DNA from 2 places in the Oribacterium sp. FC2011 genome. Region 1 is predicted to be linked to the other one. Evidence: predicted binding sites of a transcription regulator. Region 1 holds the regulator's gene; the other holds the start of a gene.
The links. The regulator NrdR, encoded in region 1, represses ribonucleotide reductase genes. The targets are predictions, from matches to a motif close to CACAANATNTTGTG.
Positions count from the first base shown of each region.

Region 2: a site for NrdR is predicted at 13,835-13,848, ahead of T357_RS0107015 (ribonucleoside triphosphate reductase). Genes of this name have one in related genera too.

Region 1 covers NZ_JNJM01000004.1:83,837-99,947, reverse strand. The annotation lists gene T357_RS22315 (HEPN domain-containing protein) at 48-200, opposite strand; gene T357_RS21105 (HEPN domain-containing protein) at 409-561, opposite strand; gene T357_RS0104465 (nucleotidyltransferase domain-containing protein) at 583-915, opposite strand; gene T357_RS0104460 (hypothetical protein) at 1,673-2,524, shown strand; gene loaP (antiterminator LoaP) at 2,641-3,216, opposite strand; gene T357_RS0104450 (galactitol-1-phosphate 5-dehydrogenase) at 3,282-4,346, opposite strand; gene T357_RS0104445 (IspD/TarI family cytidylyltransferase) at 4,448-5,134, opposite strand; gene T357_RS0104440 (ribulose-phosphate 3-epimerase) at 5,131-5,790, opposite strand; gene T357_RS0104435 (hypothetical protein) at 5,795-7,156, opposite strand; gene T357_RS0104430 (hypothetical protein) at 7,419-8,147, opposite strand; gene T357_RS0104425 (C40 family peptidase) at 8,274-9,233, opposite strand; gene aroD (type I 3-dehydroquinate dehydratase) at 9,230-9,997, opposite strand; gene nrdR (transcriptional regulator NrdR) at 10,039-10,506, opposite strand; gene T357_RS0104410 (DUF975 family protein) at 10,596-11,933, opposite strand; gene T357_RS0104405 (methyl-accepting chemotaxis protein) at 12,015-14,084, opposite strand; gene T357_RS0104400 (methyl-accepting chemotaxis protein) at 14,133-16,111, opposite strand, start outside.
Region 2 covers NZ_JNJM01000007.1:21,194-37,304, forward strand. The annotation lists gene T357_RS0106945 (ECF transporter S component) at 1-476, opposite strand, end outside; gene T357_RS0106950 (DUF362 domain-containing protein) at 561-1,682, opposite strand; gene T357_RS0106955 (alpha/beta hydrolase) at 1,765-2,574, opposite strand; gene uxaC (glucuronate isomerase) at 2,571-3,992, opposite strand; gene T357_RS0106965 (SDR family NAD(P)-dependent oxidoreductase) at 4,016-4,804, opposite strand; gene T357_RS0106970 (UxaA family hydrolase) at 4,826-6,046, opposite strand; gene T357_RS0106975 (UxaA family hydrolase) at 6,069-6,401, opposite strand; gene T357_RS0106980 (RraA family protein) at 6,458-7,168, opposite strand; gene T357_RS0106985 (TRAP transporter large permease) at 7,181-8,482, opposite strand; gene T357_RS0106990 (TRAP transporter small permease) at 8,479-8,964, opposite strand; gene T357_RS0106995 (TRAP transporter substrate-binding protein) at 9,148-10,257, opposite strand; gene T357_RS0107000 (enolase C-terminal domain-like protein) at 10,616-11,734, shown strand; gene T357_RS0107005 (LacI family DNA-binding transcriptional regulator) at 11,747-12,811, opposite strand; gene T357_RS0107010 (SDR family NAD(P)-dependent oxidoreductase) at 13,002-13,751, shown strand; gene T357_RS0107015 (ribonucleoside triphosphate reductase) at 13,938-16,111, shown strand, end outside.

The DNA.
Region 1 (16,111 bases):
AAACATCTTATATCAGGAGCTTTATCCATGTACTCATTTTAAAATAATCACATTTTCCCATTCAGGAATTTTTTAACTAGGTCCAATATTTCTTCTACAACTTGTACCTGTTCTTCTGCCACTTTCTTCGAGGCAACATAAAAATCATCATAATCTGACAACTGTCTTATATTCATTTCATTTGCTATTTTCTTGGATATATCTCTCGGAAATTCTTCCGATTAAACATGAAACTGATTGAAATGCGCAATCACCCCACTATGTTTACTGCTATCAAAACTATCCAAAGAATTTAGGTTCCTGTCACCTTTAAGAATCCCTTACAATTCCCCACATAAAAAGCCCCAAATATAAGATACTCAAACATCTTATATCAGGAGCTTTATCCATATACTTATTATAAAATAATCACATTTTCTTATTCAGGTATTTTTCAACTAGGCCCAATATTTCTTCTGCAACTTGTACCTGTTCTTCTGCCACTTTCTTTGAGGCAACATAAAAATCATCATAATCTGAAAGTTGTCTCACGTTCATCGCGTTTGCGATTTTCTTGGATATATCACACTGAAGCTCTTCAGTTTATGCTGCCTTCCATAACTCTATCCCTTCATTAGTTATGTTTTTATAGAAAGGTGAGACATTTCTCCATTTTTCAAACAAAGCTGTCTCTATAAGCACTGTAGTAATAACTATGTTATATTCAAGCTCAAAAGCCACTACTATATCCAGCAGTTTGTCATACATTTCTTCGTTTTCATTTTCAATAATCAAAGCGATATCTACGTCTGATTCTTCACTGGCGGTACCACGGGCAACGGAGCCATATAATATTATAGACTTTAAATTGTTACCATATACAGATGTGACTTCGCTAACAAAGCGATCAAAAAGCTTGTCATCACTTTTTACCATATACGCCTCCAAACATACTGAATAGCTTATCCGTACAACGCTTTATAATTATAATTCTATCATAATGTACGCATATGTTGTTTTACAAAAGTTATCTAATAATCGACTCTCTACCCATAGCTTCGCCATGATGACTTCATTCAGTCACCCTGACTCCTGCTATGTCCGCCGCCTCCCGCCATACGCCTACCACGACACTTTGTTCTTCAGCTTCCTGAATCTTTGAGATATCTTTTTTTACGAAATATTAAAAAAATATTTTCTCTATTTATAAATATTTTATAACTTCTGTTTTTTAAAAGCAACACTACTTCGTCTTCTCCGGGAGGGTTGTAAAGTCCTTATTTTATAGAAAAACCATCCCTTTTTAACAAATCCTGTAAGCCTATACTTGTATTTTCGTCATAAAAAGATTCTTTCATAAGGGGAACCAAATAACATACAGAAAAGCACCATGTAGTCTGAATTTAGACTATTTGAAAACTATTTAGGCTATGCTATGATGCTCACATCTGAAAACTAATTCAAAAACATTCGACATTTTTAATCTATAAAAATCTTCCGGAACAGTCGTTCTTTATTATACAGATTTGATAGTTAAGCCAGAATAAGTTTGAATAGAAAGTGTAGGTAAATCAGTGGGCGCACTTGATACTGAAGCAAAAAAATTCTTAGGAAAAAGGAAGCATTTGCAGATGCTTTCAATTTTCTTCTCTATGATGGAGAGCCTATTTTAAACCCAACCAACTTACATGAAATGGATACTTCTCAAATCACTGTCCCTTACGGAAATAATGCACATTTACCGGTTCAGAAATACAGAGATCTGCTACGAATATGGGAAGCCAAGACAGATGGAAAAGCCATATATGTGATTTTGGGTGCAGAAATCCAAGGTAGAGTTCATTATGCAATGCCCGTAAAAAATGGATTATACGATTGGATAGGATATTCCAATCAGGTTGAAGAGACAAGAAAGTCTTTCAAGAAGAAAAAAGGACTACACAAAAATGATGCTGAGTTGTATGCTGAAGATGAAATCCTCAAGATAAAACTTACAAGTGATGAGTTTTTATCTGGCTTCAGAAAGTGCGATAGGCTGATTCCTATAATTACAGCTGTGATATACGTAGGAGCTGATCCCTGGGATGGTCCAAGAAGTCTTTTTGATATGATGGATGTATACGATAAGCGACTCATCCCATTCCTAAATAATTATAAGCTAAACATTATATCGGCTGCAGATATGGACGAAGAAGATTTCGGAAAATTCCAAACAGATTTAGGCTTGGCCATGCAGATAATCAAGCATCAGAAAGTTGATGCCGATAAAATAATTGAGAAGACAAACCACAGAAAAATTGATTCTGATGCAGCCTTCTTTATCAAAGAAGCTGCTAAACTTGATCTGGAATTTGAGCGAAAGGAGACTAAAATTGATATGTGTGAATCTTTAAAGAAAAAAGAACAAAGAGACAAAATAACAAGTGCAGTTGAGGTTTACCGCGAATATGGCGAATCTGACGAGGATATCATTCAAAAAATTATCAAAAAATATGATGTGACCAGAGAATTTGTCACTTCATTAATGTCACTAGCGACAAAGTGAGCCTAGAAATAATGTTCGTGATACTTTAATGGAAATGCATAGAGCACATGGATTCATTTGACTAAAAAGCTATGGCATGTTTAGATGCCATAGCCCTTCCATGTTAATCAACCAACCTAAGCCTTCACTATTCTCGCCATATTCTCACGGTCAAATCCATCTTCTCCCCCGAGCTGATCTCCGGAAATAAACTTCACGATTTCAAGTCCGATGTTCACTTCCACCTCTCGTCCCATCATAGTTACACATATGGTAGCTCTTCTTTTATGGCGATCAAGTTTCCTGATTTCCCCTGTCCAGCCTTTAAATGATCCTGAGGTTATCTCGATCATATCATCTACACGATATCCTTCTGAATTCCGGACGATATGTTCTTCACCGCCAAGTCTTTTGAGATATTCCTCTTCCTCCGGTCTGATGGGTGTGATTATGTCGTCCACCCGGAGTAGCTTTAAAGGATGTTTTTCTTTTCTTAATCTATAGTCAAAGTCTTCAACCATATCAGAATTTAGATCTGCAAATATATATCCCGGGAAAAACGGATTAGTGTCTTTGATCCAGCCTCCGTTTACTTTGTATTCCATTTCGTTTTCCAATACAAATACGGCTTCATCTTCTGCCGCCACATCGCATCGAACTTCTTCGGCAGCTTTGTATTCTTTGCCTTTCATTGTCTGGATCACGTACCACATATCACTATCGCCCCTTCAGATATTGCTATGCACTATATTAACACACAAAAACGAAGTGCGAAACTTCACCCCTCTTCAACCATTATCTTGATATAGTCTTCCTTCTTATCTCTCATGATGAGGAGCCCTTTTTCAAGCTCCGAAAGAGGCAGCTCATGGGTTATAAGTTTTTCGGGATGAATGTTTCCTTCTGCAATTCTCTCAAGCACATAGTGCCAGTCATCCTTTGCAGCTTCCGTATCATCCCCAAGATAAGATGAATTCCATGTCCCTCTTATGCGGAGCTGTTTTCTCAAAATCTTCCAGTAGTTTCCCTGGCTTAATGTCATATCCCCTGCAGGATTGCCAACGAGGCATAACTGTCCTCCTGCCTTCACCATATCAAAGCCCTGCTCCACGGTCTCGTTCCTGCCTACACATTCGAAATATGCATCAACCCCAAGGTCCGATGTCTTCTCCCTGATCCATGCTTTTGCATCACCGCTTTTTACGTCAAAATAGTGATCTTCCGGAAGTCCGATACCCAGAAGTGTCTTTTTCTGAAACTCTTTATTGCCAAGGGCATAAACTCCCTTGATTCCCTTGTCCAAAAGGAACATTATCAAAAGCTGTCCAATGGTTCCCGCGCCGCAAACAAGCACTGTATCATCCGGGCCAATCTCAAGCTGTCTCATGGCATGAACCGCCACCGCCATAGGCTCCAGCATGGCTGCCTGCCGGAAAGAAACATTATCCGGAAGCTCTATGAGATTCCACTTCGGTACTGCTGCGTACTCCGCAAATCCTCCATCGGTTCTGGAACCAAGATAACTGTAATGAGAGCACATCTCGTATTTTTTTGAAAGGCAAGCCGGACACTTCTTACAGGGAATCAGCGGGAATATCCCCACTCTTTTTCCAACGAGTTCTTTGTCCTCGGGATCCCCGGTTTTCTCCACTATTCCGGAAAATTCATGCCCGATTATGAGGGGCATATTGTGTGCACCACTCTTATAGACTCTCGGCACATCCGAGCCGCATATACCGCAGGCCTTCACCTTCACCAGCACCTGATCCCGGGCCAATGCAGGCTCCGCCACATCCTCATAAAAATTTATATTTCCGACACCATCCAGCTTCCAGGCTTTCATTTCTGTCTCCATTCCTAAAAATATTATACCATCTTATACTTCTGCACTTTCCATTAAGATAGTATGGGCATATATTATAAAAATAATGTTTCTTAGCCCCTTCAGCATTCCGTCCTGAATCTCTCAAGATCTCTCACTGTTGTAATCTTGTAATTATCTTCATCCCCCGGGATAGTCACGATATCCATCCCGGCAAGAAAAGCAGGTTCTGTTGAGCCGTTGATGCTCCCCATCCTGCCATCCTCAATCATTTGTTCATTTGCCTTTAAATATTTTCCGTAAAGAAAAAGCTCCGGGGCCTGCCCCGCCATGATTTCTTTCCGTTCAAGCAGAGCCGAAATCTTCCCGGTCCCGTCCACTTTATAAACCGTGTCCTTCATTGGCAACACCGGAAGCACACCGTCATATCCCTTTAAGGCATTACCCATATTCTTTATCAAAGTTTCCTTGAGCTTAGGTCTCGCGGCATCATGTATGAGGACAGAATCCTCTTCTCCGGCCTGACCCTTCAAAGCCAGAAGTCCGTTATATATTGACCATTGTCTGGTCTCCCCCGGAGCTGCAAAGCCCGAAAAAACATGCCGGTCATCATACTCCTTAAGAGCAGTGGTTATTGCCTCCTGCCACTTTTCATCCGCCACTATGACTAGAGACTCTATATCCTTGCACCCTGCCAATGTCTCGATGCTGTATTCGATGATCATCCTGTCATTTACTTTAAAATATTGCTTTGGGATGTCTCCCCCAAGTCTCGTGCCGGTTCCCCCGGACAGCAAAATTGCTCTCATACCCTTTTCCTTACATCTTCGATGATATCCTTATACGGTCTGTCCTTCCCGAACAGTATATTGGTACCCAGGATAAACCCATCCACTCCTTTTGGTCCGTAGGTTTCCACCTTGTCATAGGTGCAGGCTCCATCCCAGTACATCTTGAAATTCATTTCATTTTTAAGCTCGAGAAGTCTGGTTACCTTGAAATCCACATAAGGAAGGTACATCTGTCCCGCATTACCGGGGTTCACACTCATAACCAGGATCTTGTCAACGATTCTCAGCATTTCATAAACGGTTTCCACGCTGGTTCCGGGATTAATGGCTATGCCGGGAATCATCCCCGCATCGATTATGTCCTGAAGAGTTGATGAAGGGTGGTACTCTGCCTCGGGATGGATGTAAACTGTATCTCCTTTTCTAAGCTTCTTTAGAAACATCTGGATCACATTCCTGGGATGTTCTATCATGAGGTGTACATCCAGAGGTTTAGCAGTGGCTCTCGCAATACAGTCAAGATCATATAGAGACATTGCAAAATTAGGAACATATCTTCCATCCATTATATCGATATGGAAAGAATCGATGTCCGCTTCTTCCAATGCTTTTACTTCATCATACAAGTGCCCGAAATCCGCGCACATCATGGATGCATTAAATTCTATTCCCATATAATCACCCCTTTTCCTCACTGATTACCATGGCGTTCTGTATCATGATCGGCATATTTACAGCCTTGCACAGTGTCACCAGACTGCTTGGATCCCCATAATAGGCATCCGCCATCACCAACGCCCTGTCCAAATCTGCAGTGTCATCGAAAATTCCGATTTCATTATCTTTATAATACTTTATTCTCTCTTCAAATTCTTCCCAAAGCTCCGGCTTTAATGAGCAGATGGTTGCTTTCATAAGCGGATGCGGTCTCCATAAAAGTGCAACATCAGCCTTATGTTCGACGAAGACATTAAACACATCACGGATTTTTTTCAGCATCTGCTCAGGGTCATGCAGAAATGCTGTGATACTTGTATTGTAAATGATTATCTTTTTACGGCTTCCGTCAGGTTTGTATATGAATTTTTTCCACTCTTCCGGGATTGCTACATCCTCCATGGTCATGGACTTTATTTTTTCAATCTTCGGGGACCCTGTGCCCTTTATCTTTTTTTCAAAATAATCCCGGTTCTCTTCGCCGGTATACATGACCATGCATTCGATATATACCTTCCGCATATTTTCGGACTGTACGATGACTTCATCTGCATAGAGCACAGCAGGGAGCTTCACAAACTTTTTCATCCCTTCAAGGGCACTTTTATTATAAGGATCCGTCTCTTCCAGAACAAAATAAGGAATATAAATCAGCTTATCAGTATATTTCCTGAGATTTTTCGAATAGAAAAAAGGATGAACTGTGGTCACAAGATTCTGGTCATCATAGGGATTATGAATGTATATCTCATCCGGATGATTTGCTTCCAGATTATATTTTTCATAGGAGGTCACGGGTACATCCTTGGGAAACTCATTTCCCTCATAATGCATCTCCCCATAGGTACCATCAGGGTTAATGTCATAGTACGGGATGGGTATGACCTTCGCCTCCACCTGTGGATCTGCGTCTGCCTTTTTCCACACAGTTTCAAGAGAATCCCACATAGAAGCTTTGTAGGGAAGAAAGACCACTTCCTTTATTTCCGGGAGGTCATTTTGCATTCTGTTTGTGATCTCGAAGAGGCTTTTTCTAAGCTTCTTATAAAGCTTATCCACAACACAGGATTCGCCGTTTATAAGCTGATTATATATCTGAAAGATCAATTCACAGTAGTTTTCCAGAGCCTTTACGGAGGTGGTTCCCTCTCCTTCAGACTCATCGATTTTCTGCCCCACGGCAATAGCGGTATTCTGACAGTCCAAAAGGCAGGTGACAGCTGAATCCATATCCCCTTTATTTAGACATTGAACTATATTTTCGTGCGCATCCGAAAGAAGCCCAACAAGTTCCATCAGCTGTTTTTTCAGATGTTTCTTCATGTTGCGGCCCCCTTCCCGACAAGAATAATGCAATATCTCGTACTTAATTTCGACTCTATTATACAAAAATATAATCAAAAAACAGAATGCCGGAATAATCAGTATTGACTCTATGAAGACTTGAAATTCAGGTTATCCACCGGAGATAACCTTGCATTCAAAAACGAACCCCTAAAATGTACAATGGTACTCTTAGAGGTTCGTTTTCTGTTTTTTCGGCACAGCACCCTGCATTTAACGATGCCTGCCGGGTATTAACTAATCATGCTCCATGCTGCTTGTAGTAGTCATCAAACAGCTGATTTGTTGCTTCAAGGGTCTTCTTGCTGATCTCCGGAAGCTCTCCGCCCCATGCCTTGGTAGCCTCGTTGTATCCGGCCGTAACGGCGGATTGAAGGCTCTTCATGAGTTCAACATTATCACCTGCAAATGCTGAAACAAAATCAAAGATTCTCTGGGAAGTTTTCTCCACACTGAAGTAACCGCCATCGGAGATCGCCTCCTGAGCTGCGGCCCGGGTCTCGGGATCTACAGTGTAGTTGCCGCTGGCAATGAACTTCCAGATGCCGTCGCCATCCTGTGTGAGCTGAGAATTAGCTGCACTCCACTGACGGAACTGCTCTCCCAGGGTTCCTGAGGTCATCTTCTGAAGGAACTTCGCCTGAACTGCCTCCTGCTCGTCCTTAAGCTGTGAGATGATCTCGGATCTTTCGGATTCGCTTAGCTTTGTAACTCCAAATTTGTCGGCCTTTGATACATCAAGAGCTGACGATTTCTTTCCGGAGGAAGCGCTCTCAGACATGTCGCTGTCCTCCGAGGATTTTGATCTCACAAAGGAATCAACAGACATATTGAGCTCTGCTGCCTCGGTTGAGACATTATCCTGACTCTGTAAAGATGATTTCTGCGACTTCCCTGTCTCATCGGTCTTCTTCGTAGAGTTTGTGCTTTTTAAAAGCATACTTGATGAATTGTCTATACGGGATAACATCCTTGTCTCCTCCTGTAAAACTGATCAATTCTGTTGCAAATGGATAGACTTTCACACTATCCTTAACATGTTAATCGACATTTTTGAGCTAATATATAAACCCTAAATGTTAAAAGACAATGAAAATCAATTTGCTATAAACCGCCCATATGCGTATGGCCGCTTGTAATCATAACGGTTAACTTTAATTCCCGCCTTACGATTGGCGGCATGAACGATCATATAGTTTCCGGCATAGATGGCAACGTGATTTATATAGCCGGTCTCGTCCGCATAGAAAATCAGGTCTCCCGGCATCACTTCCTGCCCCTTGAGATAGACACAGTTTGCATACTGGTCACGGGAGGTTCTTCCGGTGATGATACCGAAATGTCTGAATACTTCCTGCACGAATCCCGAACAGTCACAACCGTTAGTGAGGGAGGTGCCTCCCCATACGTAAGGATTACCCACAAACTGCATGGCAAAACTGATCAGTGACTGCCTTGCTCTGGTGGTATACTCGCTTTCATTGGTGAATTGCTGTAGTACGTTGTAGTCAGCATTAATGTAATTCTGTATAGATGCTGTATCGAGAACCTCTTCCTCCTGCTGCTTTGTCATCACATCTTCAGGGTCGGTTCTCACGGTATCTGAGGTACTTGAGGCCGGCTTATTGTTAATAAACACAGTTGTTACTGTCTGATTCTTTGCCACAGAACCCGAGGAGCTGCTTTGCTCCGCATCAAGGGGTTTGGGAACCGGATCCTCTGTTTTCTTTTGAATCACCACTTCTCCGGTAATGCCGTACTTTACTGTCGTGTCAGAGGAATTACCCGAAGTATCGGTTCCGGTATTGTCATCAGCTTTTTCTTCAGCATTTCCTTCATTCTCTTTTTTAATCTTTGAAGAACCAAAAACCTCTTTCGCATCCTCCCCGTTCGCCAGCCTCATAAAGTCATTCACCGTCATGGAGGCATTTCCCTCAAACATCTGCCTTGTCCCGGCGGCAAAAACAGGTGTCGCTATAAATACAGCCACACCTAAGGATAACGCAATTATGCGTAACAGTTTATTCAGTTTGATTAATTTCTCAAACTTTTTCACAGCACCTCCATCATTTCGAGCACTGTTTCTATGGGCATCTGTCCGGGGGCGCTGGTTTCTCCTACCGTTGCGAATGTATAATCCGAACCGAATACCGCTCCACTGACACGGCTGATCCTTCCGAGGTCTCCCATAGACATGGTGATCATCTCATGCTGTCCTTTATCCTCTTCTTTGAACTTTGCGGTAGCATAGAGAACCGCGGCAACATCCTTCGGATTCACAGGCATAAAAGCAGTTTTTAAAATGTCTGCGCCTGAACTTCTCAATATCATGAACTTGTTGATTATCTCATCCACATCCGGAGTGTAGGAAAAATTATGATATGAAGCTATGGTTATGACTCCATTTTTTTTAGCCAGCTCAAGTATACGGCTGAAACTGTCGGCAGCCACCGTATCCTCCAGGTCCACCAGTCCAATGTCTCCGCTTTTAACAGCATCACTTACAAGTCTTTCGTAAACCTCAGGATTGTCCGGGAATTCTCCGCCCTGACACTTCGTCCTGATGGTGAAAAGCAGCTTTTTTCCTTCAAGTGTCCCGGCAAGCTCTTTCAAAACCTTTAAAAGATTTGCGGAAGCTTCGTCTACGTAAGACTCCCCAGGCTTTGAAGTAATGTCAATGGAGTAAAGCTCTTTCGCAAGATCAAATCTCCACTCAACGCAATCCGCCACAGTTTCTGAAATTGATGCCGCTTCTTTCAATATAGTCTCTTCATCCGCCCCTGTAACAGGAACAATGATTTTAACTTGATGCTCTTTCATCTTCAGGTCTCCTCAATCAAATGTCAGCTTTGCTGTTTATATCATTTTTCCTTTTTCTGAGTTTTCAGCAGCTTGCCGATCTCATCCACAAAAGTATTAACATCCTTGAATTCTCTGTAAACTGACGCAAATCTTACATAAGCTACCTGATCAAGAGCCTTCAGCTTATTCATAACAAGCTCTCCGATCTCAGATGTTGTTATCTCACGGTCTCCCATTGAGAAAATCTCATTCTCAATCTCATCCACCACATTACTGATCTCAGCCGTGGATACCGGTCTCTTGTGACAGCTTCTCACTATACCTGCCTCAATCTTCGAACGATCATATGGCACACGGCTCTGATCTTTCTTGATAACCATCAAAGGAATGGTCTCAAGCTTTTCATAGGTTGTGAATCTCTTTCCGCAAGTCTCACACTGACGTCTTCTTCTGATGGCTGTATTGTCATCAGCCGGTCTGGAATCGATAACTCTGGTATCTTCTGCATTACAAAACGGACACTTCATATTTTCCCCCTTTATACTCCTTTGCGGAGCTCCCCTTGGGGTCAGACCCCCTTACATAATTCTTAAGGGGGTCTGACCTACCATTCAATTTACTCCTCGCCTGCATTACCCTTCTCATTACTCTTATGGTGAATGTTGTGGAACGGATCCGGATTGTCAATGGTGATGTCGTGATCCTTTTTCCACTGTACGTAAGCAGCGTATGCATCCTCTTCGGTATTGTAGTTTTTCTTTAAACCTTCCTCCGGCTTAATTGTTCCGGCACCCATATCCGATTTAGCATCATAAGTCTTATCAAAGTCGCTCTCTTCATTTCCAAAAGAATTTTCAGTGTCGTTATTCTCAGCATTTAAGAAGCTGCCGACTTCAGTCACGCTTGTGGCTGTGCCATCACTCACTGTAGAATCATCTGTACCATATGTACCTGAATCTGCAGAAGCATTATCCTCATATCCACCGAAATTTGTAAACTCACTCCTCACTTCTTCAAAGCTTCTGCTTCCGGATTTAGTATCTGCCGCCTTATACTCCGAAGCTGATGATTCCGATTCCACATCCTCCGGTTCCGTGTAGCCCGCCATCACCGCTTCAGCTATGGACGGCTTCTCGGCATCAGGTTTTGCATCCCCCCTGACATAAACATCCTTCGGAGTACTGATGTAATCCTGACCGTATACACTTAGATAAAAGATACTTAAAGAAGTATTGAAGTACGGTATGATCCAAAGTCCGGCAATACCAAAGGTTATGACGAAAATCACGAACCATCCAATGAAACTGAGCTCCAGACACATAAGCTTAAATTTTCTTTTTCTCATAAGATGAAGCGAAACGCCGATGGCTTCCCATGCACCCATTTCCGGATGATCCGCAGACGCAAAACTTGCCATACTGAGAAAAAGAGCAACGATATACATGATAAAACTTGCGATATAACTTGTGATCTTGTAATCCATGGATCTTTTGCCGTAAACAATCCCTATAACAGTTTCAGGAACCATGATCAGAATCTGTATAAGCAAAATAATGAGAATAACTGAGAAAAAATGACTTAGATGGGCACCGTCCGAAAAGCCCTTAAACACATCAAAAGCCGAAACCCGTCTGCCCTTTGCGATATTAAGGTAAAGCTTCTGAGTGCCGAGCATCAGCCCCGAATAAAGGAAAAGCCCAATAAACAGAAGGGATGCGATAATGATGCCTATCCCCACAAAAAACAAAAGCTTCCGCCTCTCATCTCCCACTAATCCAGGGATTAAAAATCTACCCGTAGCAGGCGCTATGATACCCACAAAAACAGTACAAAACAGCGCAAAACTCCAAAGCATGACGCAGACCAATGTCAAAATCATGGCTCCCGCCGCCGCCATCTTATTGCCCCTCAACTGTCTTTTAGCAAACATCTTAATCTGAGCTATAGTCATCATATTTCTACACCCTCCGCTTCAAGTCACTTAGAATATTATACCAAAAAAAGAGGATGCCGTGAACGGCATCCTCTATATTCATTATGGTAACTTGAAGCGCTCCACCAACTCATACAGCCGCTTTGCCTCATTTGCAAGCTCGATACTTGCGGCAGCGCTCTGCTCCGCAGTTGATGAGTTATTCTGTACAACCTCGGAAATCTGTCCGACACCGATACTGATCTGATCAAGAGCATCCGCCTGCTTGTGTGACGCCTCGGAAATCTGTCCGATCATCTCATTGGTCTCATCCGCAAAGCCTGAAACCTTTTCCAAAGCATCCGCTGTATCATCAGTGATACCCTTACCATTGTTTACTGCCTCAGTAACCATCTGAATAAGATCGCTGGTGCTCTGAGCCGCTTCCTGACTGCGCTTCGCAAGATTTCCTACCTCATCGGCAACAACCGCAAAGCCCTTGCCTGCCTGACCCGCTCTTGCAGCCTCAATGGCAGCATTGAGAGAAAGGATATTGGTCTGGAAAGCGATATTATCGATAATGCTGATGACATCCTGGATCTTGTTGGAAGCTTCCTCGATCTCATCCATGGAAGTCGTAAGCTTATGCATCTCCTGATTACTCTCGGTAATGGCATCCTTGGTGCGCATGGCAATCTTACTTGCCTTTTCGGCATTCTCAGCATTGGTCTGCACCTTGTCATTTACCGAACTGATGGTGGAACTAAGCTCCTCAACGGAACCTGCCTGCTCGGTTGCACCCTGGGCAAGAGCCTGGGAACCATCGGAAATCTGTGAAGAATTGTCCGCAACCTTACCTGCGCTAATGCTGATGTCCTTCAGAGTCCGTCCAAGAGTGGACTTAATTGTATTCATGGAATTAAGAGCCGATCTCATATCTCCCACATAATTTCCGGGACAGGTACTCTCAACTGTAAAGTCTCCATCTGACATTACAGAAAGCATGAATCCGAGATCTTCTATGATACGCTTAAGATTCTCAGACATATGCGTAAATGTTCCGGCCAGCTCACCAATCTCATCATTAGGATACTTGTAATTACTATCCACTTCACTGAGATTGAACTCTCCCACATTTTCTGCGATCTTCATAAGTGGCTTAACCGGTGCCAGAGACTTGTTGACAACATATGATGAAATCATAACAAGTGCAACTACTCCGATGATTCCTATGATCGCAACAATCATAAGGGACTGATAAACCGCTGCCCTTACTTCATCCTTATGAACGATACTGGTGAGAACCCAGTTGATATCCGTTCCGTTGATCTTAACCGGTACGAAAATCGCGAAGGAGTCCTTGCCGCCGATATTGTCCTTAACTGACTTCAGGAGTCTGTCTCCACCTGTAACACTTTCAATGATGGAATCAGAAAAATCAGCTGCCGTACCAACAGTCGCCGGATCTCCCGTATTTGCGAGATAGGTCTTGTTGGAATCATTAACTGTAACATAAGCACTGTTATAGCCACCGTTTGAATATTCCAGATCGGCCATGGAACTGAGCTCCACATCACAGTTTGAAACTCCGATGAACTTTCCGTCATCCATAATAGGAGTTGAAATTGTGATCAGATGAAGGACTGAACCGTCTTCACAGGTCCACTCATACGGGTCTGTTATATGGGTGAGACCTTTTTCCTTAGCAGGAACGTAGTAGTCGGCAACTCCGTAACTATCGTAATCCGTCAGGATATCCGTGCCCAGACTGCCTCCGCTCTTATATACGTAATAGGAAAGGCCATCCGGTGTGTCCGGGAAGAAAACATTAGGCTCAAAGGCATAGTAGGCTGCGAATACTCTTCCGGAATTAACAGCCTCTCTCATGGACTCGAGGATAGCCTCCTGACCCTTCTCTCTGCCCATTTCGCGGTAATTCATGATACTGTCGCCAAGAGAGCTTGCGTAGATCTCGATACCGCTGACATATTTCTGTACCGTTGTCACGTTCTGATCCGCGATATTTTCTATCTGGGTCTGAACCATAGTGTCAATGTTTTTGAAGGTAACTATTCCGAAAACAATGCACATGACGGCGATAACCACAAATACGGTAACTGCCAGCACCATAGGTATCTGCACTGCAAGGCTCATGTATGGTCTTTTTTTATTTTTATTATTTATGTTAGACATACTCTTTTCACCTCTCGATACTTAAGCATTCATACGACAAAATTTCCATTACCTAAGCTTGAAAGGCTTTACGATTTCCTTCAGCTTATTTGCTTCATTGGCAAGCTCAATGCTGGCTGCCGCGCTCTGTTCAGAGGTTGAGGAATTGGTCTGTACAACCTCCGAGATCTGTCCGATGCCAATGCTTATCTGTTCAAGTGCTTCCGACTGATTTATGGATGCTTCGGAAATATCCTTGATCATGTCATTGGTCTCATCTGCGTATCCGGATACTCTTTCAAGAGCTTCTGCCGTATCATCGGTAATGCCTTTTCCTCTGTCAACCGCTTCAGTAACCATCTGTATGAGATCGCTGGTACTTTGTGCTGCTTCCTGACTGCGTTTTGCAAGGTTTCCTACCTCATCCGCAACAACCGCAAAGCCCTTTCCTGCCTGTCCCGCTCTTGCCGCCTCGATAGCTGCATTGAGGGAGAGGATGTTGGTCTGGAAAGCGATATTGTCAATGATGCTGATGACATCCTGTATCTTATTTGAGGCTTCTTCTATGGAATCCATGGATGCTGTAAGCTTGCTCATCTCTTCATTACTTGCTGCAATGGCTTCCTTGGTGCGAAGAGCAATGGTACTTGCGTTGCCTGCATTATCGGCATTGTTTCTGACTTCCTCACTGACGTTGTTAATGGTGCCGCTAAGTTCCTGAACAGAACCTGCCTGCTCGGTAGCGCCTTGTGCCAATGCCTGGGATCCGTCTGAAATCTGAGACGAATTCACTGCCACTCTCTCTGCGGATTCACTGATATCCTTGAGGGTATTTCCCAGATTTTCCTGAATTGAATTGATGGACATCAGAGCATTTTTCATGTCACCGACATACTTCTCAGGGCATGAACTGTTGGCGGTAAAATCACCTTCTGCCATTCCGCTGAGAACCACATCCACATCGGAAATGATGGATTTCAGGTTATCAGACATGGAAAGGAAGGTATCCGCAAGTTTTCCAAATTCATTGTTTGGATATTCGTAATTATTCTGAGCGTCGGAAAGTCTGAATTCACCTACGTCTTCAGCCGTTTTCATCAGCGGTTTGATAGGTGCAAGGGCTGAACGGACAATGCTGAATGCCACGAATGCGAGGACTGCGATTCCGATTATTCCTATCACTATGATTATCAGAAGTGATGTATAAACCGGTGCATATACCTCTGAGCGATGAACGATATTGGTGAGTACCCACTGAAGATCCGAACCCTCAAGCAGTACCGGAGTAAATACCACAAAGGACATTGCCCCGTCAATCTTGTCCTGGATATCGGTTCTTATTACAGTCTCTCCTCCGAGAACACGCTGAACTATGCCTTCATTGTAATCCACAACCTGTCCTGCAGCTTCAGGGGTCTTGGAATGAACAATGTAGGTATTCTTGTCATCGGTTATGGTCATATATGATGTTTTGTAATTGCCGTTTGTATAGTCAAGATCCTTTAAGGTATCAAGGAGCATATCGCAGTTGGCAACACCGATGAACTTACCGTTTTCCACGATAGGTGTACTTAATGTAATAAGCCATACAGCGGTTCCGTCTGAAAGCTCATACTCATAGGGATCGGTAAGGTGTGTTTTAAGGCTTGCCTTTGTAGGCGCATAGTAATCTGCCTCACCGTATGAATCAAAGTCATTCAGGATATCCGTTGCAGTTCCGTTTCCGCTTTTATAAACGTAATACGATAATCCATTATCTGTATCACTGAAAAATGCATTTGGTTCAAATGCAAAATACGCAGAAAAAATCTTGCCGGACTCAACAGCACGGGTAAGGGCTTCAATTATCGCCGTTTCTCCGTCCTCTCTTCCCAAGTTCCTGTAATTCATTACGCTGTCGCCCAGGGTATCCGCATAGATATTCATACCATCCATATACTTCTGGATAGTAAGAACATTTTCCCTGGCAACATTACTGATCTGTTTCTTTGCAAGGTCATTGATGGACCTGATGGTCAGAACACCAAAGGCTATGCAAATGATCACAA
Region 2 (16,111 bases), on a different contig from region 1:
AGCTGAAGAGCAATACCCGGTATGGCTTTAAGCAATGCTCCTGCCATGAATGCCTGGAATGTAAAAGCATTACCCTTAAGTCCCAGAAGTACTGTCTGGACAATACCCCATACAACTCTGCCCGCAACCATTGCTATAAGGAGGCACTTGTATAAAGCCTCCGTGCACTTCCACTTGGAATGACTGTAAAGATAACCTGCCACAAAAGCATAGGTTGCAAGTTCAAAGGCCATACCTATGGCAGTCGGATACATCGGTGGCATACCAAAAATCATCGACCTTAAAATCGGCAGAATAAATGCCATGGGTGTACCCCACTTTTCTCCAACGATAAGCGCACACAAGAACGCCGGTATATGCATCGGCAATAACATGCTTCCGATCTGAGGGATCTGACCTGTAAGGAATGGAAGCACCAAACCTATTGCCAGAAACATTGCCGTAAGAACCATTTTCTTTATTGAATCACTTTTCATACTCTCACCCTCTCATCTAACAACGCTGTTTTTCATCCGTAATATCTGACATACAGATGCATATCTTTATGGCTTCTGTATCCTTTACATGGTTATCAATTCATATTCCCGGGTTCCAAGTCCGATCTTTTCTGCGTGTTCCAATGTCTCTTTCCATCTGACATTCGGATTGGAATCAAAGAAATGGTCGTGATGATGATGCCAGCCGGGTTTACTTAAATTATCGGAAAGCTGGCTGTTAGGCATAGGTGTTGATCTGAGACATGCATCCACACACGCCTGGTCAAGGGCAACCGGATCAAACGAGGCAAAAAATCCCACGTCCGGCAGAATAGGAGCATCATTTTCACCATGACAGTCACAGTTAGGGGAAATGTCACGAACGAGACTGATATGGAAACACGGTCTGCCGGCGCACACTGCCGCACTGTATTCCGCCATCTTTCGACCCAGTATCTCGTTTGCATCCCAGTTCATATTTTCAATCGCATCAAATCCGCAGGCGCCTATGCAGCGTCCACATCCTTTACAAAGCTCCTGGTCGATATGAGCCTTTTTATTTTCATAGTATATGGCATTTGAGCCGCACTCCTTCGCGCATCTTCCGCAGCCGCGACACATATCCTCATGAACTGTTGGATGACCGCTGTTGTGCTGCTGCATTTTACCCGCACGGCTTCCGCATCCCATACCTATATTCTTGATTGCTCCCCCGAAACCGGTAGACTCATGACCTTTAAAGTGAGTAAGCGAAATAAAGATATCGGCATCCATAACCGCTCTTCCGATATAAGCTTCTTTACAATACTCACCATTTGGCACCGGAACTTCTATATCATCTGTTCCTCTGAGACCGTCTCCGATGATTATCTGGCATCCTGTAGTGATGGTATTGAAGCCATTGATATTGGCACAATCCATGTGTTCAAGAGCATTTTTACGTGAGCCCGGATACAACGTATTGCAGTCTGTTAAAAACGGAATGCCTCCCTGTTCTTTAACCACATCAGCTACGGCCTTTGCATAATTGGGCCTTAAATATGAAAGATTTCCAAGTTCACCAAAGTGCATTTTGATTGCTACAAACTTCCCGTCCATATCGATGCTGCCTATACCTGCCTTGCGAATAAGCCTCTGCATCTTAACAGTCAATGACGTTCCAACAGTCGTCCTGAAATCCGTAAAATATACCTTTGATCCAGCCATATTGCCTCCTTATTAAATTGTCCCGAAAACAAAACCTGTGATAAAGAATATTTTACATCATTAATATTTTATGGACAATTTATCAGGAATAAAATATTTTCTCCGTCCATAAACGATTAACAATATCCAGCCACTGTTTGCACTGGTCGCTCCAACTTGCAACGTGTGGATCAGCAATCCTGTTTTTTTGAGGATCCTCCACAGCAGGTGTTGCCAGGCTCAAGCCATGAACTCCTTGTGGATATAAGTGGAGCTCTGCAAATACTCCATTCCTTATAAGTCCATTCATAAAATTCATTGACGCCTGAACAGATACTTCTTCGTCTGTTACTGTGTGCCAAAGAAATGAAGGAGGGGTGTCACCGGTAATGTATTTTGCCACTTCAAGGTATTCGAACATTTCTTCATCATCGCCACACAGGCATTTGACAAGCTCATGCCCATCAAAATCATGTAATTCCGTCACTGCGTATGAAAGGATCATCGCATCCGGTCTTATTGTTTCTGCAGTAAGACCAAGACCCAAAGTCTGGTCATTCCAATGAACCCCCAATGATGCCGCAAGATGTCCACCGGCAGAAAAACCACAGACTGCTGTAAATGTGTTATTTCCTTTATCTTTTGCAATCTCTCTGACCTTGGAAACAGCCAAAGCCAACTGCTTAAGAGGTGTTTTTCCAAGCGGAGCATTCTCCATTCCTACAGAATAATTCAGAATGTAACACTGATACCCGGCCTTCTCAAACTCTCTTGCAACAGGCCATCCTTCCCGGGGACTTAGCCAGAGGTAAGCTCCTCCGGGACATATCACGACAGAACCTTTGGGCTTACCGGTCATTTCTTCATATAAAAGTTCCGCACCGGTTTCATCAATTTTGATACTGCTTATCATACTTCAACTCCAAATCCAAAGAACTCGTTTGTATTCCGAATGCAGACGTCCTCTATGATTTCTTTCAGATTTTCCTCTGAACCAAAATACTCACCTCTTTCGCATAATTCACCTAGGTAGTTACAGAAGACTCTTCTGTAGAGTTCGTGTCTGGGATAAGAAATAAAGGATCTGGAATCAGTTAACATACCTACGGACAATGAGACCGGATACAGATTTGCACATGCCTTAAACTGTCGCTCAATGCCAAACTGCTGATCATTGAACCACCAGGGAGCACCAAGCTGAACCTTGGACTTTGTACCGTTATCGCAGAATCCGGCTGCCAGTATAGCCCAGGTTTCTATTTTTGTTCCGTCAAGAGGATATAAAATAGTTTTTGGAAGTTCACCCGCAATTGTCAGTCTGTTAAGAATCTCACCAACAGAAGTTACACCGGCCTGATCATCACAGCAGTCATAACCTGTAGACTGTCCCACATTCTGAACTCCGGTAGTATTGGCATCAAGATACGTGCCGATATGCAATTGCATGACATATCCTTCTTTGTTGTAAAGCTTGCCCATCTCTATAAGGAACGCACTCTGATACTGATCCACTTCTCCGGCTGTCAGAGTTTCATTCTTTCGAGCCTTCTCAAAAATAGTATCGATTTCCTCCTGAGTGTAATCAGCAAATGTAAAGTGAGGGATACCATCATCGGATACGGTTGTGCCTGTAACTTCTTTAAAATACTGAAGTCGTCTATCAAGGGCATCAAGCATGGTTTTAAAAGATGTGATCTCAATTCCTGCCGCCTCTGATAATTGCTTTAAATACGAGTCAAATGTAGGCAATTCGATAAACATCGCCTTATCCGGACGAAACGCAGTAATGACTCTTGTGGCTGTCTTCTGCTCATTCAGTTTTTTATGCCACTCCAGATCATCAACAGGATCTTCCGTTGTAGATACCAGCTTTACATTTGAATGCTCCATGCACCACTGTCTCGTCATGTGCTTCTCATGTATCATCTTTTTTGTCTTCTGATATATTTCCTCGGCGTTCTCCTCTGTCAGAGGTTCGTCAATGCCAAAATACCTTTTCAGCTCAAGAGCACACCATATAAAAATCGGATTTCCGACCATCTTGGGCAACACCTTAGCGAATACAAGAAACTTCTCGTGAAAATCTGTTTCTGTTCCTGTGATGTATTTCTCCTCAATACCGAAAGTTCTCATTGCACGCCATTTATAATGATCACCTTCAAGCCACATCTCACCAAGATCTTCAAATTCATGATTCTCATACATTGCCTTTGGAGAAATATGGCAATGATAGTCAATGATAGGCATGGGCTCAGCATATTTGTGATAAAGTTCTCTTCCTGTTTCATTTGTCAGAAATAGTTCTTCTGAAAACTTATTGTTTAATTTCATTTTTAATGCCTCTCTCATAGAAATCAAAAACCAATCAATGCACCACCATCTACCGGGATACAGGAACCGGTAATGTAACGTGCTGCCCTGGAACACAGGAAGGCACATGCCATTCCGATATCCATTGGATCTCCAACCGTCTTAGCCGGTATTCTGCCCATAATTTTTGCAAGTCGCTGAGGATCAGTATCAACCGCTTTATGGAACATGGGGGTGTCAATCCATCCCGGTGCAACCGCATTTACAGTTATGCCAAACTCTGCAAGTTCTGCTGTCAAAACATGGATCATACCAAGAAACCCTGCTTTGGCTGTGGCATATCCGCATACCTGAGGCTGTCCGATATAAGAAGTCATTGAAGCCTGAAATATGATACGTCCGTGCTTTTGTTCCTTCAGATAAGGAACAACTGCCTTTGTCATTGAGAAAGAACCTACAAGCTGCACATCAAGAACACTCTTGTAGTCATCAACAGTCATATCCCATATAAACTTCTTACAGTGATTTCCGGCATTGTTCACAAGTATCGTTACCTTGCCAAAATCCTTCACTATTTTTTCAACAAGCTCCGGAGCATATTCTGTATTGGAAATATCATGCTCGTAAAATCTAACATTATCACCAAACTCTTCCAGTGCCTTTTCATACTTTCTGCTGACCACAGCAACCTTTGCACCGGCAGATACAAGACATCTTGTAATAGCAAGACCCAATCCTGTACCGCCACCGGTTACGATCGCAACTTCACCGTCAAGATCGTACCATTCGTTCATGTGAAATCCATTTATTTCCTCTTCTGTAAATGCAGCCATTTTTATTACCCCTCTTTTTCGTTAGCCTTCCTCACATTTTCTGTGGATGGCAACAGTATTCTCTTGATATTTATAGGGAATAAAGAATTCTTTATGTCCCAATGCTTCAGACTTAGTTTCTTTTCCGTCAGCAATTTCAGCAACATATCTTGCAAGATCATCTGCCATTTCTGCCATACTCTTTGTGCCTTCCAGAATAGGACTGGCATCAAACTCCATGTCTTCAGACATACGCTCGAAAGTCTCATGGTTACCTGTTATCTTCACACAGGGACCAACTGCACTTCCGACAACACTGCCCCGACCCGTAACAAGAAAAACCATATGTGCACCGCAGCTTATAAGATCCATCAGGCCTTCATTGTCATTCGGATTGGTGATACCGAACTGCATCCAGTAAGGATCCGGTGTTGAATCCAGAAGCCATAATCCTTCCTTTTCCGGGCGTTGTGCTACTTTCAGCACACCCTGAATCTTACCGGAACCACTTTTTACAATAGCACCCATGGACTTCTCTTCGATGGTTGAAAGCCCACCCGCAAAGTTGCCGGGACTTACCGAATATTGATTTACCGACTTACAATACTCCAGTGCTTTATCATAGGTATATGCAATCTCTTCTTTTGCCTTTTCTGTAGCTCCGCGTTTCACAAGTACATCCTTAAGTCCGACGGCTTCAACAATCTCTTCAAAAATTGCCGTTCCCCCAAGACTTGTCAGTTTGTCAAAAAAACGGCCGACAACAGCATTACCGGCAAGCCCTGATGTATAATCAGAACCTCCGCACTCGGCACCGATAACGAGATCCTTCCAGGTCATAGGCACTGTAGGAGTGCTCCTGAGTTCACGAATTGCCCAGGAAGCCCAGGATTCGCCTTTTTGTATTGATAACCTTGTTCCACCTTCTTTTTGGATAAACATCCAGGAAGATAATTTTCCTTCCTGTGTAGCGATATCCGCAAGCCATTCAGGCTGAATGTATTCGCAGCCTAATCCGACAGCGAGGACTGCGCCAACATTAGGATGACGGATCATACTGATCAGCATATTGATGGCATACTGATTATCAGTACATCCATCAAATCCAACAAGTTCCACATCCCGAGAATTTGTCCTTTCAACAATCTGTCTTGCTACAAATTCCGAACATTTTACTGTGTAGATAACCAATACCCTGTTCCGAATACCGGGTCTTCCGTTTTTTCTTTGATATCCTCTAAAGGTTAATTCTTCCAGTTTCACAGCTCTGTACCATGCCTTTCGGTTATTTGTAACTCATATCCTTCGGAGCACCTGTAATAGCATCCAGATGGCTTGAACGCTCATCGTAGTTCGATGCCATCTCTTCAAGATGCACCCATGATCCCTTAGGGATATTCTTTATGGCGTGACCGATCACCACTCCATACTTTACGATGTCTTCTCCATCGCTTATGTCACGAAGAGCAATTTTATGTCCTACCGGGATATCAGTTACGGCTGTTATCTCTTTCTGTTCAGTATCACCTATTAAAGGAACGGTACTACCCGCCTCAAGAGCTGTAAGAGCTACCGCAACATTATCCTGCAGGTTTACCTGAAAAACTTTTTCATTCATTCTACTCACCATGCTCAATTGTCTTTACGACCATATGCTGAAGGAAAACGAATCCATCAAAGGATACCGAATACTTTAAACGCTTCTGTCGCTGACATACCGCCCTCGATGGCTTTTCTTACCTTCTTTTCACCCATAGCTTTTTCCAAAGCCTTTTCCAGAACCTCATCCTTTATTTCCTTAGGGATGATCAGAACTCCATCAATATCACCAAAAACCAGATCTCCGTCATGGATCGTAACCTGACCAATCTCAATCGTACATCTCATATCACAAACATAAGTACGAACAGAACTATCCTGGGCCCAGCATTGAGTTGCAAATACAGGGAAGTTCTGCGACAGAACCTGAGGTGTATCTCTTGTGTATCCGTCCAGTACCGCACCTGCTGCCCCTCTTGTTTTAGCCGTTGCAGTGAGAAGTTCGCCCCACAGTGCGGAATTATGCGCACCTGTTGCCACATATACTTCATTTGGTTTAAGCTGGTCCAATGCCTCTGTAAGAAGTCCAAACGGCTTCTTCGGAGCTTCGAACACATCATTTTCAAGAATTGTACATGCGTATCCTGCAACCTTAAGTCTGTTATCCGGCTGTGTTCTGTCTATATATGCGTCAGCCGGTACAAGAGCCTCCAAGGGACGAATGTTTGCAGGTAAAAACTGATGCTTGTAACCCATCTGATCCAATATATCTCCCACAACGGGTGTATATAGTTTTTCCTTCATCAGCGTAAACATTTCTTCATCGTTATTCCAAAGCTTAGCCATTTTATGCCTCCATTAATATGCCAACATTGGCAGCCACATAAAGGACTGCGGGAAATATGTGAGGATAAGAAGTGCGATACCCATTACCAGATAGAAGGGAATCATTGCCTTCGACAGCCTCTCCAGACTGATACCTGAAATCGCAGAACCAATGAATAATGTTGATCCTACCGGAGGTGTCAGAAGCCCGATACCGAGATTCAGAACCATAACAACACCAAGATGAATAGGTGACAGTCCAAGAGAAATCCAAATAGGAAGAATGACCGGTGTAAGCATTAGAATCAGACAAGCCATCTCGATCAGACATCCAAGGATGAGCATCAAAATATTCAGAAGAACAAGTATCATGATCTTATTTGTTGTAAATGAGAACAGCGCGTTTGTAACCATTGTTGGAATCTTCAGATATGTAAGAAGATACGTAAACGCTCCGGATACACCTATAAGGATCAGGACCTTACCAAGCATCATGGTTACATTATTGAAGATGCGTGGAATATCTCTAAACTTGAATCCTTTATAAATAAAGAGTCCAACTGCCATAGACCATACAACAGCTACTGCCGCAGATTCTGTTGTAGTAAAAATACCTGCTACGACACCGACTACAACAATCAGAACTGCTGCAAGTCCCCAGATAGCACGGATAAAGGATTTTGCGCAAGCCTTGGGAGAAAATCTTCCGGTTACAGGGATATTATTTTTCTTTGAGTAATACCATGAATAAATCATCAGAACTACAGAAAGAACCGCACCGGGCACATAACCTGCAAGGAAAAGCTGTCCTATGGAAACAGTTGTTACACCTGCTGCCGCAAGTGTATAGATGACCATGTTCTGAGATGGAGGAACCAAAATTCCCTCTACGGAAGAAGCCATTGTAAGTGCTGTTGAGAATGGTCTGTCATAACCCTGCTCTTCCATCATCTTTATCTCGATGGGTCCTAAGGATGCACAGTCAGCGGAAGAAGAACCTGAGATTCCTCCAAAAAAAAATGAAGATACAACGTTAACCATTGCGGCTCCGCCTCTCACCCAACCAACCAGTTCCTTGGAAAAATCTATCAGTCTGTCTGTTACACCACCTGCACTCATAAGTTCACCCATAGTTATGAAAAACGGGACAGCCAGCAGTGTATATGAATTCAGATTTGATACAAACTTCAGTGCCATCTGCATCGGATTGATCCCTAAGTAGAAAAAGTCTACAAGAGAAGCAAATCCGATAGCATATACGATAGGAACACGAAGAAAAATCAGAACTATAAAAATCGCTATAAGCAGAAATGTTGCTATTGCTGTTGTGCTCATTTCTGATCAAACCTCCTTACCCATTGAGAAATCAGTGCGAATATGTAAAACACTCCCGTAACAGGAAGTGAAAGATACATATATGCATATCTGATATTGATACCGGCCATTGTATTGGTTCTTGACTGTTTCATAAGCTGCATTCCATACACGATCATAAATATGGCAAATATCAGAATACAGATTTCACCAAGAATATCAGTTGCAATAAGAGCCTTTTTTGACATCTTTTCATCGAACATGGTTACTTTCAGGTGCTCATTGGAACGTACAACCAGAGCAGATCCAAGGATACTCATCCAGGTTAAAAGAAAAAGAGAAAGCGGCTCGCCCCACATAGGTGAGTTATGCAATACGTATCTTCCAAGGAATATATAAAAAACAATACAGATAAGTGCGCCGAGCATAGCGGCGCAGAGATACTTGAGAAATTTAAAGACAAAAGCGTCAACTTTTTCCCATAATCGAACGAAATCTTTCATGAAAACGCCTCCGGTCATAGACCAACAACTTTGTTCTTACAGAAAAAGGGAAGGGCGCGATTCCTCACAGCCCTCCCTCGCGCAAAATGCATATTTACGTACTTCATACGGGCGTGCCACGAATTATGTTTCCCACTAATGTGCAAATGCACACCGAAGAAGACATATGACACTCATACCTTATCAGTACTGACCGCTTGCTAACTTCTTGATGGTCTCCTGCTCAGCCTCTGAGTATGTGGCATATACACTCTGGCAAGCCTCCTGCCACTTATCAAGATCTGCAACATCAATCCTTGTAACACCCTTGTCAGCAAATGAATCAAATGCTGCCTGTTCCTGCTTCTGATTGTACTCATAGCAAGCTGCTGAAGCTGCTTCTGCTGCCTCATTCATCCAACCCTTCTGCTCATCTGTCAAAGAATTCCACTTATCCTTATTCATAAGGATAACGCCGCATCCAAATGTGTGAGCATCTGTGATGAAGTAAGGAGCAACTTCATTAAATGAGTTTGAAAGATAGGATGTAACACCATTCTCTGCACCGTCTACTACACCTGACTGAAGAGATGTATAAAGTTCAGAATATGCTATAGGAGTTGCAGAAGACTTAAGAGCATTCATAGTGTTTACCATGAGGTCTGTCTCAGGAACACGGATCTTAAGTCCGTTCATCATATCAAGAGTAAATTCACTCGGTGATCCAAGCTTCTTATATGTATCCTCTGTGATGAACATTGATCTTGGGCCTTCAACCAGCCAGCCAAGAGCTACATAACCACAATCATCTGTATCTACAGAATCAAGCATCTGCTGACCAAGATCAGAAACTGCCATATCATGGAACTGCTCCATATCCTTGAAAAGATAAGGAAGACCTGTAAGAGCAATTGTTGGAGCACCATAGTTGGAAAGTGAAGATGCATTACCACGGAAAATATCGAGTGTTCCCATCTGTATTCCCTGCATGGAAGTCTTCTCATCTCCAAGTGTTCCATTTGTGTAAAGGTCGATAGTGATCTGACCGTTGGAAACTTCATTTATCTTTTCTGCGAATGCTTTTGCACCTACTGTTGCACCGTACTCATCGCCGTTTACCTCTGACCACTGAAGTACAAGTGAATCAGCTGCAGGTGCTGCCTCTGCAGGCTTTGCTTCTGCTGATGCTGCAGGTGCTGCTGTTTCTGCAGGCTTTGCCGCCGTGGTTGCTGCCGGCTGAGATCCGGAACCACATCCTGCAAGAGACATAACCATCAGGCCTGCCAAAACTCCAGACAATACATTTTTCTTCATTTCATAATCCTCCTTAAAATGATCACGACTATTTTTGTAATCCTGTCTTTGGACCAAAAATACGTTATTGAACAAACACGTTAAAACTTGTTGTATATCAGATAAAACGTTTTTGTTTATTTCTGCATCTAAACTATCACCGTATTAATGAAGTGTCAATAATTACTCACATTTTAGTTGTTTTAGTAAAATTTTTTGTACATTTTCACTCAACACAGGTTATCTTTTTTGGTAATTCGGAAGAAAATACTATTAATTTTGTTCGCTTAATAGTGTTTTTTATTTATTCTGATATACTTAAACAAAACGTTTTAGTAGTACGTTTATGTTGAAATTCCTTGAAATATGGAGGAGACCTATGATTATCAAAAAATTTGAAAGCTGGTGGGTAGAACGAGGCAAATGCCTGTTTGATGAAAAGCGTCAGGGAGGCGCAAAAATGGGCTGGGACGTTCTTGTCATCAAGCTTACTACAGATACCGGCATCGAAGGAATCGCCACCTGCATGGCTGCCAGATCAGGAGCTGTTTCCGAGTCTTATTTAAATGAAACTGTTGCACCGGTTGTATTAGGAAGAGATCCCCACGACAGAGAGGCAATCTTCCAGGAGCTTTGGGTGATAGACAGACACGAAGCATTCTTCCCGGTATTCCTTCCAGGACCTGTAGATGTAGCACTTTGGGATATCTGTGCCAAGGAAGCGAATCTTCCTCTTTATAAGTACATTGGCGCTTACAGAGATTCTCTTCCGGCATATGCCAGCTCCAACTTCCTTCCTACAATTCAGGATTATGTTGACGAAGCGCTTCTTTATAAGAGCAAAGGTCTGAAGGGGTACAAAATGCACCCTGCAGGACCTGTAGAGTTCGATATGGCTGTTCATCAGGCTGTCCGCGATGCTGTCGGTCCGGATTTCGCTCTCATGACTGATCCTGTTGGTGATTACACCATTGACGAAGCCGTTCGCGTCGGCAGACAACTGGAACGTCTGAATTTTGAATGGTTTGAAGAACCATTCCGTGATTTTGAATTATATAAGTACACAGAATTGTGTAAGACACTGGATATTCCTATAGCAGCAACAGAAACAACCAGAGGCTGTCATTGGGGCGTCGCACAGGTCATCAACCAGCACGCTGCCGATATTGTTCGTGCAGACGTTTCCTGGAAAGACGGCGTAACAGGCACATTAAAAATAGCACATCTTGCAGAAGCATTCGGCCTCAATGTCGAGATACATACTACAACAATGAACTATATGGATATGGCCAATCTTCATGTAAGCTGTGCTATTAAGAACTGCAAATATTTTGAATACTTTGTACCGGAAGACAATTACCGTCTCCCTATGAAGGGCGATCTCCCCATAGATGAGAACGGTATCATCCACGTTCCGGACAAACCGGGTGTCGGAGCAGAGCTTGACTGGGATCTCATTAAGAGCGCCTGCCACAACTATATCTGCCAGGAAGTATAATCCGAAAGATCATTAATAGAAGATCATCGCACCGACATTACTCTTTTCATACATCGGGAGGTTGCTCTTAAATACCACGTCAGCACCAACATAGACTATTTTGGATTCAGGCTCCTTACCATTGACAAGATAGTCTGTCAGGACGCGAATACCGTAATAACCCTGAGCATAAGGATTTTTCTGGATAACGTTATTAAAAACACCCTTTCTGACACGCTCCTGAGTATCTTCAGAAAGGTCAGAACCCACAGAAAAAATATCAACCTTACCTGATTCTTCCAGGGCCTGTCCCAAAAGGTAGGTTCCCTGCGAAAATACCGATGCACAAGCAGCGATGTCGGGGCGCATAACTTCTCTGAGGATATGGAGATAATTTGCATTTTCAATACTCCACGAGAAATCTTTATACACCAGATTTTTGATGTTATTCTCATTCAGATATGCATCAAATCCTCGGACGATCTGAGAATGTGAATGGAATTTGGGATTACCGGCCAAAAGGAAGATACTACCATACGACATTATCCTGGAAGTGATCAGTTCCGCCATGGTTCTGCCGATGACCTCGTAATTACACTCAACGCAGCAAAGGTAATCAGTGTTTTCACGATATGAGTTCAGAAACACCACGGGTATTCCTCTACTATCGATAAACTCCCAATCACTTTCAGAAACAACTTCCAGATGTCCCGCCGAGAGATAACCATCGATTTCACCGGTGTGCAGCATCTCATGTACCTTTTGCGCTATTTCATCGTGTTGATGTGAATGATATGGAATTTCAATGAATTCAGCATTTGCAATATGTGCTGATACATAGTCATGGATTCCCTGCCACATGGGCGGATAGAAAAAGCTGTTATCTCCCTGCACCCCCGGCAGGACTATCAGGATCTTCTGTCTTTTACGTTTCAAAGACGCAGCATTTTCGTTTGGCTGATAGCCCAGCCTCTCTGCTACCTCTTTTATGAGAGCTCTTGTAGATTCACTGACACCTTTTTTTCCACTAAGTGCGATGTGAACCGAACTAATGCTGACTCCTGCTGCTTCTGCAACATCTCGGATTGTGGCATTCATTATATGCACTTCCTTTCCCTTAGGATAAGTTTCATATAAATCTTTTCATATCAAGAAATATGCAGTCATTATAACATAGAGAATTTTAATTATTAAAGTAACCTTATCTTTTGTCTGTGGCACAGCGTAATAATCCAAAACGTGCCGCCATATAAAATACATCATTCGCAAATCAGGAGGTAATTAAATCATGGGTGAACTTACAGGATATGCCGGAATCGTAACAGGCGGTTCAAGCGGCATCGGTCTTGACATTGCAAATATTCTGGCTTTACAGGGTGCGACGGTCTACATAATTTCCAGAACCGGCAAAGTTAAGGATGGTTTCCCTGACAGTGTGGCCGGCACCATACATATCAAAGGTGACATTAACGATAAAGCCGCCATGACAAAGATTATTGCAGAACTTGCAGATAAACACGAAGGACATTTTGACTTCCTCGTCAACAACGCAGGAACCACTTATAAGTGTGTTGCTCAGGAAGTACCCGAAGAAGAATTTGATCGTGTTCTGGATACTAATGTTAAATGCGTCTTCACTATGTCACAGCTCTGTTATCCTTATCTGAAAAAAAGTCCTTTCAAAGGCAGGATCATCAATATCTCCAGCATGAGTGCACACCTTGGATTTTCACTAGTTGTTCCCTACTGCACAAGTAAGGCAGCCGTTTGTGGATTGACAAGAGGTCTTGCCATAGAATGGGCAAACGATAACATCTGTGTAAACTCTATTGCTCCCGGCTGGTTCCACTCAAAAATGCTGGATGAGGTTATGGATGACAAACGCAGACAACAGATCCTGAACCGCATCCCTGTACATGATTTTGGCGACACCAAAGACTTGGGTGCAATGGCAGCTTTCCTGATCGGCCCTCACGGAAAATATATCACAGGACAGGACTATGCACTCGACGGCGGCGCACTCGCATTCGGATACTAAAGATGACCGGATATGATACACATTTTTTGCGTATCATATCCGCTTTTTTATGCCTTTTTCCATCTGTTCAAAATGTCGTTAACCACAATATCTTGCGTTTTACTTACAATGCACTTCTACATATTGAACCTTCGATCCCTTTGTGTTATCGTTAAATTATCACAAAAACACAGGGGGAGGGATCCTATGTATCAGGTAGTTAAAAGAGATGGCGCTATAGTCGAGTTCAATATTTCCAAAATATCCGCAGCCATCACAAAGGCATTTGAAGCTTTAGAGAAGGAATATCATTCAAGCGTAATCGACCTTATTTCGCTTAGAGTAGCTTCAGATTTCGAGACCAAGGTCAGGGATGGCAAGATCACCGTGGAAGAGATTCAGGACAGTGTAGAGAAGGTTCTCTCCGAGTCCGGTTACTCCGATGTTGCAAAGGCATATATTCTCTATCGTAAACAGCGTGAGAAGGTACGTAATGTCAATTCCACCCTCCTTAACTACAAGGATATCGTGGATGACTATTTAAAGATCAATGACTGGCGAGTAAAAGAGAATTCAACTGTCACCTATTCTGTTGGCGGTCTCATTCTTTCAAATTCAGGTGCCATCACGGCCAATTACTGGCTTTCAGAAGTATACGATGATGAAATTGCCAAGGCTCACAGAAGCGCTGCCATTCATATCCACGATCTCTCCATGCTGACCGGCTATTGCGCAGGATGGTCACTGAAACAGCTTATTATGGAAGGTCTCGGCGGTATTCCGGGTAAGATCACATCTTCACCTGCAAACCATCTTTCTACTCTCTGCAATCAGATGGTTAACTTCCTTGGAATCATGCAGAACGAGTGGGCAGGCGCACAGGCTTTCTCATCCTTCGATACTTATCTGGCTCCTTTTGTAAAGGTGGATAATCTTTCCCAGAAGGAAGTTAAGCAGTGCATACAGTCCTTTGTATATGGCGTAAATACACCAAGTCGTTGGGGAACACAGGCTCCTTTCACAAATATCACTTTGGACTGGACAGTTCCTTCCGATCTCAGAAACCTTAATGCCATTGTTGGCGGAAAAGAACTTGATTTTACCTACGGCGACTGTCAGAAGGAAATGGATATGGTAAACAAGGCATTTATCGAGATCATGATCGAGGGCGATGCCAACGGACGCGGTTTCCAGTATCCTATCCCGACATATTCCATCACACGTGATTTCGACTGGTCTGAGACAGAGAACAACAAGCTTCTGTTTGAAATGACTGCCAAATACGGAACACCTTATTTTTCAAACTACATAAACTCTGATATGGAGCCTTCAGATGTCCGTTCAATGTGCTGCAGACTCCGCCTTGATTTAAGAGAGCTTCGTAAAAAGAGCGGCGGTTTCTTTGGTTCCGGAGAGTCAACAGGCTCTATAGGAGTTGTTACTATCAATATGCCGCGTATAGCATATCTTGCCTCTGACGAAGCAGACTTTTATAAGAGACTCGATCATCTTATGGATATCGCAGCAAGATCACTCCACACCAAGAGACAGGTCATCACAAAGCTTCTGGAGCAGGGTCTGTACCCATACACCAAGAGATATCTCGGCACATTTGCAAACCACTTCTCTACCATAGGTCTTATCGGTATGAACGAAGTCGGCCTCAACGCAAACTGGATCGGTGCAGATATGACTGATGAACGTACACAGAAGTTCTCACAGGATGTTCTCAACCACATGAGAAACCGCCTGTCAGAGTATCAGGTTCAGTATGACGGTGAGCTCTACAACCTGGAAGCAACTCCTGCAGAGTCCACAACCTATCGTTTTGCAAAGCATGACAAGGAGCTTTATCCTGAGATCATCACAGCAAACATGGACGGAACTCCTTACTACACCAACTCATCACACCTTCCTGTTGGATATACTGAGGACATTTTCTCAGCACTTGATATCCAGGATGAGCTGCAGACTCTTTACACCTCAGGAACCGTGTTCCACGCATTCCTTGGTGAGAAGCTTCCTGACTGGAAAGCAGCTGCCAGCCTTGTAAGAAAGATTGCAGAGAACTACAAACTACCTTACTACACCATGTCACCGACATATTCAGTATGCAAGGAGCATGGTTACCTTACAGGCGAACAGACAGTATGTCCTCACTGCGGTGCAAAGACAGAGGTTTACAGCCGTATCACCGGCTACTACAGACCTATCGCCAACTGGAATGACGGAAAGGCTCAGGAGTACAAAGACCGCAAGGTTTATAATCTCGGAAATTCCAAGCTGACTCACGAAGGACTTAAGATGAAGCCAAAGGCTGAGACCAATGCTATCAAGCCGGAAAATGAAACAAACACAATTTCATCTCCTTCTGCCGAAGA